One region of the Neobacillus sp. FW104-15D2 genome, then DNA from elsewhere that is predicted to be linked to it. Evidence: riboswitches for the same ligand, from Rfam matches in the RefSeq annotation. Region 1 holds a riboswitch; each other region holds the start of a gene.

Region 1 (3,154 bases):
GACATGAAAAGGCTGTCTTAGAGATTGGAGCACTTTTTCAGCCCTCATTAAGGCATCTTCTTCAGATTTAATCCCTTTCGAGAATAGGACGAATTCCGCTCCGCCCTGCCTTCCAACCACTTCATTTGTAGCAATAAGCCCTTTTAGCCTACCACCGACTAAATGAAGCAGCTGATCTCCCAGAGTATGTCCAAGAGTGTCATTAATAATATTAAAACGATCTAAATCGATAAACATAATTCCATGCATATCATTTTTATTAATGTTGACAGCTTCATTCAAAACCTTCTCAATCATTCTTCTGTTTGGAAGGCCTGTAAGCAGGTCATTGTAAGCCATATTTCTGATTTTCTCTTCATTTCTTTTATTATCCGTAATATCTTTTGCTATCCCAAATACTCCCGTAACTTGGTTTTCAATTATAATTGGAACTATTGTAAATGAAGCAATCGTTTCAGTAACAAACAGTTGAATTTCAAAGCCCTTTGAATAACCCTTTATAGCCTCTGAAAAGATTTCGGTTACCACTTCCCTATTTTGCTCACTTACAATCTGTAAAAAATGCCGTCCGGCCAATTCATAACTTTGTAGTCCCAAAAGTTTTTGGCAAGCCTCATTGGAAGATGTAAATATCCCTTCAAGGTTCACAGAAAAAACGGCATCCGGATGATTATGAAAAAGAGAGCTGTAACGTTGTTCGCTATAGGTTAGTTCTCTGGTCCTTTCTCCATATTGCTTAAGCAGCTTATGGTTATCAATAAGAATAGCAACCTGACGAAGAATAATTAAAACGATAGTCGCTTCGGATCCAACCACCAGAGTTTTGTCCCCAGCCCCTTTTTCGGCAATAAACAGAAAAAGAAGGGCAACGGCCATATACGGTAAAAGAAAGCGAACAAAAAAAGATGTTTTTTGAAACAAACCGGTTTGTTTTAACCCTTTATGCTTTACTTTATCTCCGCCTCTTAGACCGGCAAGTCCAACTAGCAAAACAGAAAGGGGATATAAAGGATCTATAAAACTCCCTGAAATGTAAGTGTCAGTAGTCCGCATATACAGATAAAAGGTATCAGCGAAAACCTGAATTAGAAGTCCCCACATAATAAACTTCATGCTTTTCTTTTGAAAGATGTTATTTGAAAAAACATAAATATTTAAAATGCCCAGAAACAGCGCCAAATCGCCAACCGGCGTTCCTAAGGAGACAAGCATAAATAACGGAGAAACCTCTGAAACTTCGAGAATAGGCTTTATAAAAAAGCTCCAGCTAAAAGTTGCAGCAACCGTCATGGTAATAGCCATACTCAAAAGAGTTTTAATTGCTTTGTACTGTTCTCTTGCTTTAACAAGCTGATATGTTAAAGCCGAAAAGTAAAAGAATATTTGAAGCATATAAAAAATATCGGCATAACCAGGATAAGGCACATTAATTTTTAAATGGTTTTCATAATAATCCCCGATTACTTCTGCTGTAAAAAAGCTTAACGCCCCAAGGAAAAGGAGGAACCAAAACGGCCTGCCTACCACTTTTTCCTTTTTCCAAGCAAGGAATAGCCAAATCGATGAAAGCAGTGGAGCAAAAGTTGAAAAAGCATTTCCTCCAGGAATCAGCATTCTATCATTCATTTTCCAGTAAAGAATCCATCCATAATAACTAAATAAATAGAGAACAATAAAAAGAAAGAGAACCCATTTTCTGCGGCTATTTTCCATTTTTCCACTCCTGCTGTATGTCAGAGATGATGTAATAAAAAAACTGCCTTTTTTTGCGAAAAGGCAGTACCAATCTGAAAAAATTTTTTTTGCTCAGATAACCGGCAACCCGGCTGCCATAGTGAAAACACCTTAGGCCCGTAGCTTTGCGTCCTCACCTTTCAATGAGTTTGCCTTTTCAGTAGATTCAGTTTTTATGATATGAGCCTTATTTTACCACACATAATAATCAAATGGACTCATTTTTTTCCACATATAGCATAAAAAATAGTTATTCCAAGGTCTATAAGCCTGTATTTTTGACATAATTAAGCAAAAATAAATTTAATCAAACGTTTGATTAAATTTCTATAAGGCCTTATTTAAAAAGGACTTTTCCACAGCCTTATCCAATTCAGGGCTTAATTTGCTTCTTGTTGGAAATGCCATCCTGTAAAACTCAATGGAAAGGTTTTTGCTGTCTTCAATTACCTTCAGCTTTTTCTCGGGTTCATTTTTAGCATAAACTTCTACAACAGCATCAGTCCCTCCACTATTTAATTCCAATAGCCAAATTGTTATTTTCGAGTTTTTTAAGATTTTTATTGTCTTTTCAAACATCTTTTCTACTGCTTCCTGCCCTATTGTTCGTGCTGGACTGCAGCTGCTTTCTTTTTCAGGTCTTCCGCACTAGCTTCGGCACTAAGATCTTATTAATAGAAAGGAAATACGGAAGAGAAAAATCATAAGTCTGCTTCCGCTCATCATTAAAACGTTTTCATATACCAAATAATAATGAAACACGATAGAAAAAAGAGCCTAATAGGAGATGGTGACTTTCCCCCTTAGGCTCTTTTGCTATAATCATAATTTAATTTTTTCCAGCTTTATTATTTGAACTTCCTTTTCCCGGATTGGATGGGTCTTCCCCTTTTATATCTGTGCTAGTATTATCCGCAGGCTCTGAACCATTTCCCAGACCATTATTATTTTTAACCTTTTCTTTTTTATATTTTTCAGTATGTGAAGCCTTTGTACTCTTAGTAACAGTGTTTGTTTTCTTAGTCTGCTGCTTTCCTTTGCCAGGATTAGAAGGGTCAACTCCTTTGACGTCTGATGCAGTTCCATCCCCTGGCTCTGAGCCATTACCTAATCCATTATTATTTTTAACTTTTTTCTTCCTTTCAACAGGCTGACTGGTTGTGGATGATGTTCTTGGTTTTACTGCTGTATTTGTTGTCTCTGTTGTGCCCGGTGGTTGTACTGGGATAACTTTTGAAGTTATAGACTTAGAGGTGATTTCACTTGTATTTGAAGTATTATCTTTCGCTTGTGGTGTACCAGTGCTGTTTTGAATATAACGATTTAGGTATTCATAATAATTGCTTGTAAATGTACTTTGCTTCGTACCTGTAACCTTTTCCGTTCCTGGAGGGATGGCTGCTGCGGCTAAAACAGCTGC
Region 2 (3,154 bases), on a different contig from region 1:
GACCGTTCACAATTTGATATACCCTGTAGTTGGTCGTATTCGCTGTTGCAGACCATGTTAAAGAGATATCATTTCCATTCGAAATTTGAGAATTAAAATCGGCCGGTTTTTCCATTACAACTGGATCGACTGTTACTTGAACCTGGTTGCTATCGGCTGATTCACCGAAACGACTGCTGTAGGAAGTAATTACATAGGTATAATTACCGGCAGGCATATTAGTAAATGTGGCTGCTGTTCCAGTTACTGTTGCTTTTAAAACTTTTTGATCGTCAATAACCTGATAAACCTTATAAGAATCAGCATATACTGAAGCTGTCCAGCTTAGGGCAATATCATTTAAGTTTTGAATCTTATATGCCGGATTAGCTGGAGGAGCCATTGTTATAGTATCCACTGTTAAATTGACGCTTGTTTCCGCCTCGGACTCTCCATAACGGTCACTATAAGAATGAATCTCATACTTATAATCCCCGCCCGGCTGATTTGCATAAGTAACAGTAGCTCCGGTATATGTTCCTTTGAGGATTTTCTCGCCACCAATAACCTGGTAAACCTTATAAGCAGTTGCATAGGATGCCGTTCCCCATGTTAAAACGATATCGTTTACATTTTGAAGCTTATAAGTAAAGCTGCTTGGTGGAGCCATTACAATAGGACTTACAGTTGCATTTATTTGACTGCCGTTTGCAGATGTGCCAAAACGGTCGCTGCTGCTATAAACCTTGAAGGTATAATCTCCTTCAGGCATGTTGGTAAATATTTTGCTTGTAGTAGTTACTGATGTTTTAAATAGCTCTTCACCGTTAATAACCTGGTAGATTTTATAGCTGTTAGCATAGCTCGCGGCTGCCCACTTTAGATTAATATCGTTTCCATTTGTAATTGTAAAAGATAGACTGGAAGGTTCCTTTATGAGAGGATAAACAACATTTACATCAAGAGTTGCAGTCGGGGATTCACCATACAGTGAATTCACTGCTGAAACTGCAAAAGAATTTTTACCTTCCTTCGCATTAGTAATTGTATAAGTGCGAGCAGATGATAGAGTAGTGGTTAAGAGCTTTTGTGTACCGTCATCCTGGAGCTGGTACACCTTATAGTTTTCCGCATACTGGGAAGCACCCCAATTCAAGACAATATCATTTCCATTTTGGATTGTATTTGTCAGAGTAGATGGAGCTGCCATATCAGGGTAAACAATGTTTACATCCACTGGAGCACACGGCCCTGACTCCCCGTTTGAACTTAATGTTGAGACCACATAACTATATTTTCCCTCAGCCTGATTATTTAGAGGGAAAGAAGCAGTGCTAACAGTACCTTTCAAGACAAGCTGACCATCAGTAATTTGATAGACATTATATCCTGTTGCACCGTACACTGAACTCCATACCAGCTTTCCGTCATCCGGAGTAATAGACTGGTATGTAAGATTGCTTGGCGGCAACAAAACTCCATTATCCGCTGCATATGCGGATCCAAGCGGCGTCAGAAGCTGCAATACTAATAATAGAACCGCCAGATAAATACTAATTCTATCTTTCTTCACGATTTTACCTCCACTCTTTCCTGCAAAAAAGGCATAAAAAAAGAACCTCAAACAAGGTCCATAGAGTTTAGGCTATGATTCCTTGCGGCAACCGGCTACCATCTAAAAGCACTAGTACTTTTAGTTCAGGTCCATGGCTTTGCGTCTCACAGTTTCCTATGATTTGCCCTTTTCACTTGGTTAATTATTACTATAAATCTATTTTAATCCTCATTTCTTTATTAATAAATAGGATTAAATACCTATAATTTACTAAAAATACACTTTTTTATTAGGATATAATCTATTTCTTAAGTTTAGCTCAAGATACATAAGGACTATTTGACATAGATCCTTATAAAAAGGTTTCTAAAATTACTCTCTCACCTATGAAAATTCACCCATACAAGACAATATATATATAGACAGTAAATGATTTTGTGGGGTTGAAAACGAATACGGCTAAATATGAAAATATTTTTTTTGAAAACAGACGTAATAAAATTAATGATAGGTTACAAAAGGCTACAAGAAACACCTCCTCTGGGCTAAAGGTGCAAGGCGCAGCTGATGATGCAGCAGGTCTAGCCATTTCTGAAACAACAAGGGCACAAATTAGGGGTCTTGCCCAATCCCAACGTAATATCCAGGACGGCATCGCACTCTTGAAAACCGCCGAAGATGGATTAGTGAAAACAAATGAAGATGTTCGGAGACTTTATGAATTTTCTGTATTAGCTTCCTATGATACCATGGACGACTCCTCACGATTAGGAGTTCAAGTGGAAGTAAAAGACTTACTCTCATCAATCCAGCAAACTACTGAAACGGTTCAATTCAATACACATAATCTATTAGGATCTGGTAGTAGGCTAGTTAAGATTAAAAAACTCAACTTTCAGATTGGATCTAGTTCAAATGAAAGTATGACCATTGAGTTAGTTGACCTTACAACAGGGAAATTAGGATTATCTAACGCATAAGTAGAGACAAAAGATAATGCAAAACATTTAATAGGACTGTCCCAAAAATTCATCACAGACATTTCATGGCAGCTTACAAGACTTGGTACGCAATATTCAGCCTTAGAACACAATCTTACTAACTCAATGTCCAAAATAACTTAACAAAAATTGAGGCAAATATTCGGGATGCGGATTTGGGAAAAGAAACAATGCTTCTAGCAATAAACAAAGTTCTTAGTGAAGCCGCATATTCTTTACATAAGTTTTAAGATAACGAAAAGCAACATTCGAAAAAAAACTTATTCGGAAAGTAAATTCTAGTGATAAGAACCTGCCAACCGACAGGTTCTTTTTCAATATAATTGTAAATAAATCTGAGGCGGTTTATAATTAAGAAGGAGGAACATACATTCTGTTTTATTGAGGAGGGGTGAAAGATGGATACCATTAATGATCTTCTAAAGCTGTTATCCAAACGTCCGCTTGGTTTAATATGCGGCAAACTTTTAGGAGATGCAAATCTTACAATTGAAAAGAACAAAAAACCCCGCTTACGCTTTCAACATAGTATTAAAGATAGAGAATGGTGTGAATTCTGTTATGACTGCCTAAAGGAATTCATCCCCTTAGCACCTCCTAAATACAAATATTCAACTGA
Region 3 (3,154 bases), on a different contig from region 1:
TGTCCAAATGGCTGATGGAGGTCATAACGGAGCAGTCAGAATTAAAGGAAGTAAGAAAATTGATGCTCAGCACGGCCGATGCACACGGTTTATATAATCAGTTTGGCTTTATGGAGATTGATAAGCCTGATTTGTATATGCTTAGAAGAAAAAAAGAAAATGTTAATGTTTAAAAGGAGAGACTGACTTTGTTTACTGCAGCAATACATGGATTTACCCTTGCCCTGGGGCTTATTCTCCCCTTAGGCGTGCAGAACATTTTTATTTTTAACCAGGGAGCTGTCCAGCCACGATTTTCCAAAGCAATACCTGCCATTTTGACAGCAGCTCTCTGCGATACATTGCTGATTGTCCTGGCAGTTGTGGGAATATCAGTAATAGTACTTAGCAGCACATGGATAAGTTCAGTACTGCTGTTACTGGGAATTGTATTTTTAATTTACATGGGGATAGCGACGTGGAAAAGCAATCCTTCCGATGGAAGTGATAATAACGTAACTATTTCATGGAAAAAACAAATTACGTTTGCAGCTTCAGTTTCGCTTCTGAATCCTCATGCGATCATGGATACGATTGGGGTCATAGGAACAAGTTCACTTACATATAGCGGTACAAATAAAATAGCTTTTACAATTTCCTGCATTGCTGTATCATGGCTGTGGTTTGCAGGTCTGGCTGTAGCAGGAAGATTTACAGGTCTGCTTGATCGGGGTGGAAGAGTGCTTGTGGTATTAAACAAGCTATCTGCAGTGATTATGTTTGCTACAGCTGTCTATCTTACTCTAAGATTGTTTTAAGAAGCAGATACCTCAATCCGATCAAGCGCAGGAATTAACCCTTGAAAAGAGGGTTTAACAAGAAAATTCTTGGCACCAAAATCCAGGGATTCATCGATAAAGACTCTTGACTCTAATGAAGAAAACATAATGACATTTGCGCGGGGGTTAATTCTCATAATCTCTTTCAGAGCATCAATACCGTTCATTTTTGGCATGGCATAATCCATTAGCACAAAGTCTGGATGAAGATGAAAAAACTTTCGAACAGCCTCTTTTCCGTCATCTGCTTCGGAAATAACACGATAATCACTCTTCGCCAGCAATTTTTTAAGGATGCTTCTTGAAAACAGGGAATGATCCGCGATTAGAATTGTTTTCATTGTTAAAAAACACCTTCCACTATTTGTTTAAAGGCATTATAAGCATCTATTGCAGCCCGGCTGCCATGTCAGTATATTATCTGCTTTAGGCCCGTGGCTTTGCGTCTTTTACTTTCGTAAAATTTGCCCTTAAGGTAATCCTAACAGAAGGAAGAATGGCGAATCATGGGGAAAATGGTCCATTTTTTCCAACAATTCTGTTAAGTTAATGTAAACATAATGTTAATATAAGGTTAATTAGCGTATTATAAAAATTTTTTATTTGTTATGAAAGAAAGTTGAGGTTAATTTGAAAGCTATCATAATGTTTCTTCTTGCAGGTCTTGCTGAAATAGGTGGGGGTTATCTGGTCTGGCTCTGGCTGAGGGAAGGCCGTCCATTCTGGTATGGTGCTGCAGGGGCTGCCATACTGATTGTATATGGGATTATTCCAACCTTTCAGAGCTTTCCGTCGTTTGGAAGGGTTTATGCAGCCTATGGAGGCGTCTTTATCATTTTGGCCATTTTGTGGGGCTGGGGAATAGATGGGAAAATTCCGGATTTATATGACTGGATTGGTGGATTCATTTGTTTAGCTGGAGTAGCAGTTATTTTATGGGCACCAAGATAAGTTAAGTTCGTGAACAGCCTCAAAAAGAGGCTGTTTTTTTGATACCAGAATATTATTTGGAAAATATATTTTGCAAAGAAATAACTATCTAGGAACATGGATTCATCTAGTAATTCATTCTTCCTAATAAATGGTTTTTGTTAGATTAATACCCTGAGAGTATAGTCCTGTATATGGAAATTGAGGCAAAATAGTCCAGAAATACGCAAAATAATCCAGAAATTATTTCGCTTTTCTAAAAATTTTGTAATGTATAGTGAAATTGTAAGCGCGTTCAATAAAAGAGAGGAGGCATATCTTTTAATTTATTTTCCATAAAATATATTGGAGGTAATGAAAGTTGTCCAAACGTAAACTTCGAAATTCTATTTTTACTGGTATTACACTACTAGCTTTAACAGTAGGATCCTCAGTAGGGACAATGTCTAAAAATGTAAAAGCACAAGAGACCATTGCTCCGTACAAAAATTCTAAGCTTCCGGTTGAACAAAGAGTAGAAGATTTGCTTTCTAGAATGACAATGGATGAAAAAATTGGACAGATGGTTCAGCCTGAACGAACTTCTGTCACGGCAGAAGATATTAAAAATTATGGTATTGGCTCTGTTTTAAGCGGAGGGGGGTCATTGCCGACAACCGGAAATACCCCAACAGATTGGGCGGATATGGTGGATAACTTCCAAAGCGGCGCCTTGGCTTCAAGATTAGGAATTCCAATTATTTATGGGATTGACGCCGTGCACGGTCATAATAATGTTTATGGGGCGACTATTTTTCCACATAACATTGGACTTGGAGCTGCAGATGACTTGGATTTGATGAAACGTATAGGCAGCGCCACTGCAGAGGAAGTTCGAGCAACAGGGATTTCTTATACATTTGCTCCAGTCCTTGCTGCACCGCAAAATATTCGCTGGGGCAGAACGTACGAAGGCTATAGCGAAGATCCACAGGATACTGGAAAACTTGGCTCCGCTCTTGTAGAAGGATTGCAAGGAAGCCCTAAGGACAGTGATTTCTTAAAGGGTGCTCATGTAGTATCTTCTATTAAGCACTTCGTTGGCGATGGTTTAACCGAAGGCGGCGATGACCAGGGAAACGTAACAGAATATACCGACGAGCAAATCAAAAAGTTTATCAAGCCATATAAAGAAGCCATTAAAGCTGGAGCAAGAACCGTGATGGTTACCTACTCAAGTATTAACGGCTTAAAAACTCATGGTGACTATCACCTCATAACTGAAGTACTGAAGGGAGAGCTAGGCTTCTCTGGATTTGTTATCTCTGATTATAATGGTCCGCAGCAGATTGTGCCCAATGACTTTAGAGAATCAGTTAAACGGAGTGTCAATGCAGGTGTTGATTTATTCATGATTCCAAATGACT
Region 4 (3,154 bases), on a different contig from region 1:
CCGCCAATACTAGATTCGGTCCATGGTGATTGGCCGCTTTCAAAACCGCCATTTGTAATTAGTTGAGTGACAGTGCCACCTCCGCCTGTTCCTCCGCCGGATGAGGATCCGTTGATATCGCGAATCAAGTTATAAGCATCAGGAGTCCCAATACCTGAAGCCATATCATAACCAGTTGTTGCCGGATAGTACAGGTTACTTCCGCTTGTGACATCGTGGAAAGCGTTATAGGTTTGAGTTGTATTAAACATCTTATAAAGTGTAGGGTTTGCCTGGCCAAGGTTTCCCTTACCGTTTGCTGCTGCATATTGGTTATTGAGCGCAGCAATACCCGCCCATAACGGTGCTGCCGCTGATGTACCGCCGACTACAGTCCAGGCTCCCTGGCTATAGATGGAATATCCAGTGCTTGGATCAGCATCTGCTGATATGTCCGGAACCTCACGTTTTCCGTTCGAGTAACTATTTTGCACACCAGTACCAGACTGGAACGAAGGCATTGCATAGACTTTTGACAGACCGCCGCCTCCACCAGTTTTATTGGTGCTGTTAGCCCATACTGATTCTGAACTGTAAGAGGATCCGCTTAAGTTCAGATGAGTTCCGCCAACACCTGTTACATATGGGTCGTTTGCTGGGCTGTCGACCTCTAAAGTAGAACCGCCGGAATCATAAGCTCCATTGTCACCTGATGCAGCAAAAATACTTTGTCCCTGGGTAGCATATTGCTGGAATATGGTATGCAGGCTGTTCATTGTAGCACTGGAAGCATGCTGTTCACCGATTCCCCAGCTGACAGAAATTGATTTTGATTTATTATCAGTTGCTATTCTTTGATAGTTATCAATTAGGCCTTGATCTGTGTTTGGCGCTTCATAAACGACTACCTGTGCTTTTGGTGCAATCGCGTTGATTACCTCAATATCCAGTTCTACTTCGACTTCACCCTGGCCAGCTGCACCGCTATATCCATCAACGTATACATTTGTAGGCGCAGGGCTTCCAAGACCATAATAATTACTATAGGAAGTAATATTCGAAGCCTTATATCCATCAAGTTCCATTACTGCTACTGTTTGGCCTGATCCTGTATAGCCGGCACTTGCCAGCGGGCTGACATCATAAGCCCCTTTCAACTCAGTTGGAGTATAACCGCCAGACGGGCCGCTGCCCACTCTTGGGTTAACAGCTGCGGGCTTATTACTTACTTGAGGTGATTGTTTTCTGACTTTAGGATGTGTGTAGTGCGCCTCATTATTAAGACCTTCTACATCGGTAATGACTCCCTCAAATTCTGCAGGTATCTCAGGAGCCTGTTCATTCGCAAAATAGTTCTGCCCTTTGGAATTTTTATAGTCATTGATGGTTACTGCAAATGCATCTTCCATCTGTCCGGTTGTTCCATTAACTGTGATAAAAGCATTGTTGGATGATACACCCTGAACTTCAAATCCTTTGCTTTTTAAAAAACTTTTTACATTCTCGACCGTTTGATCCGTCGGGCCAAATTGACTTCTAAATTCTTCAGGTGTTAGGTACTGCTTGTAATTTGGGGAGGAAGGGTCATTGAGACTTGCAATAAAGCTATCCAGCTTATCACTGTTTCTTAATTGCAGGGCCACCGTTAAGGAAGCCTTTGTACTGCGGCTGGTATGGCTAATCAGCTTTCCATGTGCTGCTGCCATTGGCGCTGCACCTTTTAACTGAACGTGGCTGGGAGCTGCAGCGTAGCTTGGACCTCCTGACATGCCCAGTGTCAGGCTTAGTACGGACGCAGCAAGTGGCATTAAAACTTTACTTCTTTTCATTTTTTCACCTCTCCATTTCCCCAAACAAAAAATCTCCAACGTGGCACATTTTTACCAGTCTGGCGGCCCGACTGCCGTGGAATCGTTTGCTGTCTTTCTTTAGGCTCGTGGCTTTGCGTCACCATCTTTCAATGGTTTTGCTTTTTCATTTGGAATAATTTTTCCGATTATCTAGCATTTTAGCTAGTTAAAAATACCAAGTATATAAGTCTATAAGCATATTTACAATTAAAATTTGATGAGAAAACGAAGAGAGTCATAGGGAAATCAGCACTTCTGTCGAGTGGGATGTTTTATCGCATCAGCCAATACTCCTGAAACGAAATTTTCCCAACCTCTATGTCGTCCTAAAGTCTCATACAACCGACATTAAACTTGTCACTTTTCAACAAAAAAAGGCAGTACAAAAGACCGATTAAGATGCTCTTTTTCCTATGTTCAATAAACTGTCACAATTCTCAGCAAACACCCCTGCCCTTTTGAACCTTTTTTTCTTATATAGAAGGTGAAAGGGTGGTGCAATTAAATGAATTTAAAATCGGGTAATATTGCAGGGTTTGAGGAATATTCACAGTTCTCATCACTTAAGGAATTTAACACTCATTATGAAAAGTGGCTGTCAATACATAAGGGTGATTTTTCAAAAGGTGAATTGGTAGGGTTAAAACGTCTTGTCCGTTTCGCCGCTAAGGTTCCTGGAGTCTGTAATGCAAAGATTGGTACTATTTTAAAAGCAATTAATGAGGACTATCATGATAATGGTATCTCACGATCTACATTTAAGCGAATGATACAAAAAGCTAAAGATTTAGGCCTCCTTACTGTTCATGAAACAGAAAGAAAAAATGGATCCCAATCAAGCAATTTATATATTTTTAATCGTTTTCCATCAAATGAACCACCCAAAGAGGAAAAAATGAACCACCATAATGAAACCATTAATCTTTTAAAAACTAATAATCAAAAGATAATAAAACGTCAGGAAGAAAAGCCCCAAGAATTAGATCACACTTTTGTCAGTGATAGAGTTCCCCAGCCTTTTATTCAAGTGGCAAAGTACTTTTTTCCAGAAGCGAAAACCATCGAAGAATATTGGCATATGGTCCTGGTTGCAGCATATCGGAATAATTACGAGAAGGAAAAGGATTGTGTTCTTGATATTGCCATTCGATCTTTCCAGCAGCTCATTCGAAAAATAAAAACAGCCAAGGGAGTAAAACAGCCAATTGCTTACTTCTACGGCATATTGGATAACAAATTTGAAGAGCTTTTTGTTCAGGAGTTATTTGAATTGGCAAATTGAGGAGTACTTTGGGGAATTAGTATTTTCAAATAGGATACATTAA

The links. A riboswitch is a leader RNA that binds a small molecule or an ion and turns the genes downstream of it on or off. The one in region 1 is predicted to bind cyclic di-GMP.
Region 2: linked by a shared signal. The riboswitch ahead of AC3WR0_RS04875 (OmpL47-type beta-barrel domain-containing protein) and the one ahead of AC3WR0_RS09305 (DUF4084 domain-containing protein) in region 1 are both predicted to bind cyclic di-GMP.
Region 3: linked by a shared signal. The riboswitch ahead of AC3WR0_RS10030 (response regulator) and the one ahead of AC3WR0_RS09305 (DUF4084 domain-containing protein) in region 1 are both predicted to bind cyclic di-GMP.
Region 4: linked by a shared signal. The riboswitch ahead of AC3WR0_RS14960 (S53 family peptidase) and the one ahead of AC3WR0_RS09305 (DUF4084 domain-containing protein) in region 1 are both predicted to bind cyclic di-GMP.

Annotation. Positions count from the first base shown of each region.
Region 1 covers NZ_JBYTCJ010000009.1:70,453-73,606, forward strand. Annotated here, with positions in the region: gene AC3WR0_RS09305 (DUF4084 domain-containing protein) at 1-1,713, opposite strand, end outside; cyclic di-GMP riboswitch class I at 1,814-1,898, opposite strand; gene AC3WR0_RS09310 (hypothetical protein) at 2,062-2,313, opposite strand; gene AC3WR0_RS09315 (hypothetical protein) at 2,564-3,154, opposite strand, start outside.
Region 2 covers NZ_JBYTCJ010000004.1:58,083-61,236, reverse strand. Annotated here, with positions in the region: gene AC3WR0_RS04875 (OmpL47-type beta-barrel domain-containing protein) at 1-1,552, opposite strand, end outside; cyclic di-GMP riboswitch class I at 1,636-1,730, opposite strand; gene AC3WR0_RS04870 (flagellin N-terminal helical domain-containing protein) at 1,978-2,514, shown strand; gene AC3WR0_RS04865 (endonuclease) at 2,934-3,154, shown strand, end outside.
Region 3 covers NZ_JBYTCJ010000010.1:65,050-68,203, reverse strand. Annotated here, with positions in the region: gene AC3WR0_RS10040 (GNAT family N-acetyltransferase) at 1-173, shown strand, start outside; gene AC3WR0_RS10035 (LysE/ArgO family amino acid transporter) at 189-797, shown strand; gene AC3WR0_RS10030 (response regulator) at 794-1,159, opposite strand; cyclic di-GMP riboswitch class I at 1,207-1,297, opposite strand; gene AC3WR0_RS10025 (YnfA family protein) at 1,449-1,769, shown strand; gene AC3WR0_RS10020 (glycoside hydrolase family 3 protein) at 2,110-3,154, shown strand, end outside.
Region 4 covers NZ_JBYTCJ010000018.1:35,150-38,303, reverse strand. Annotated here, with positions in the region: gene AC3WR0_RS14960 (S53 family peptidase) at 1-1,808, opposite strand, end outside; cyclic di-GMP riboswitch class I at 1,867-1,960, opposite strand; gene AC3WR0_RS14955 (hypothetical protein) at 2,335-3,111, shown strand.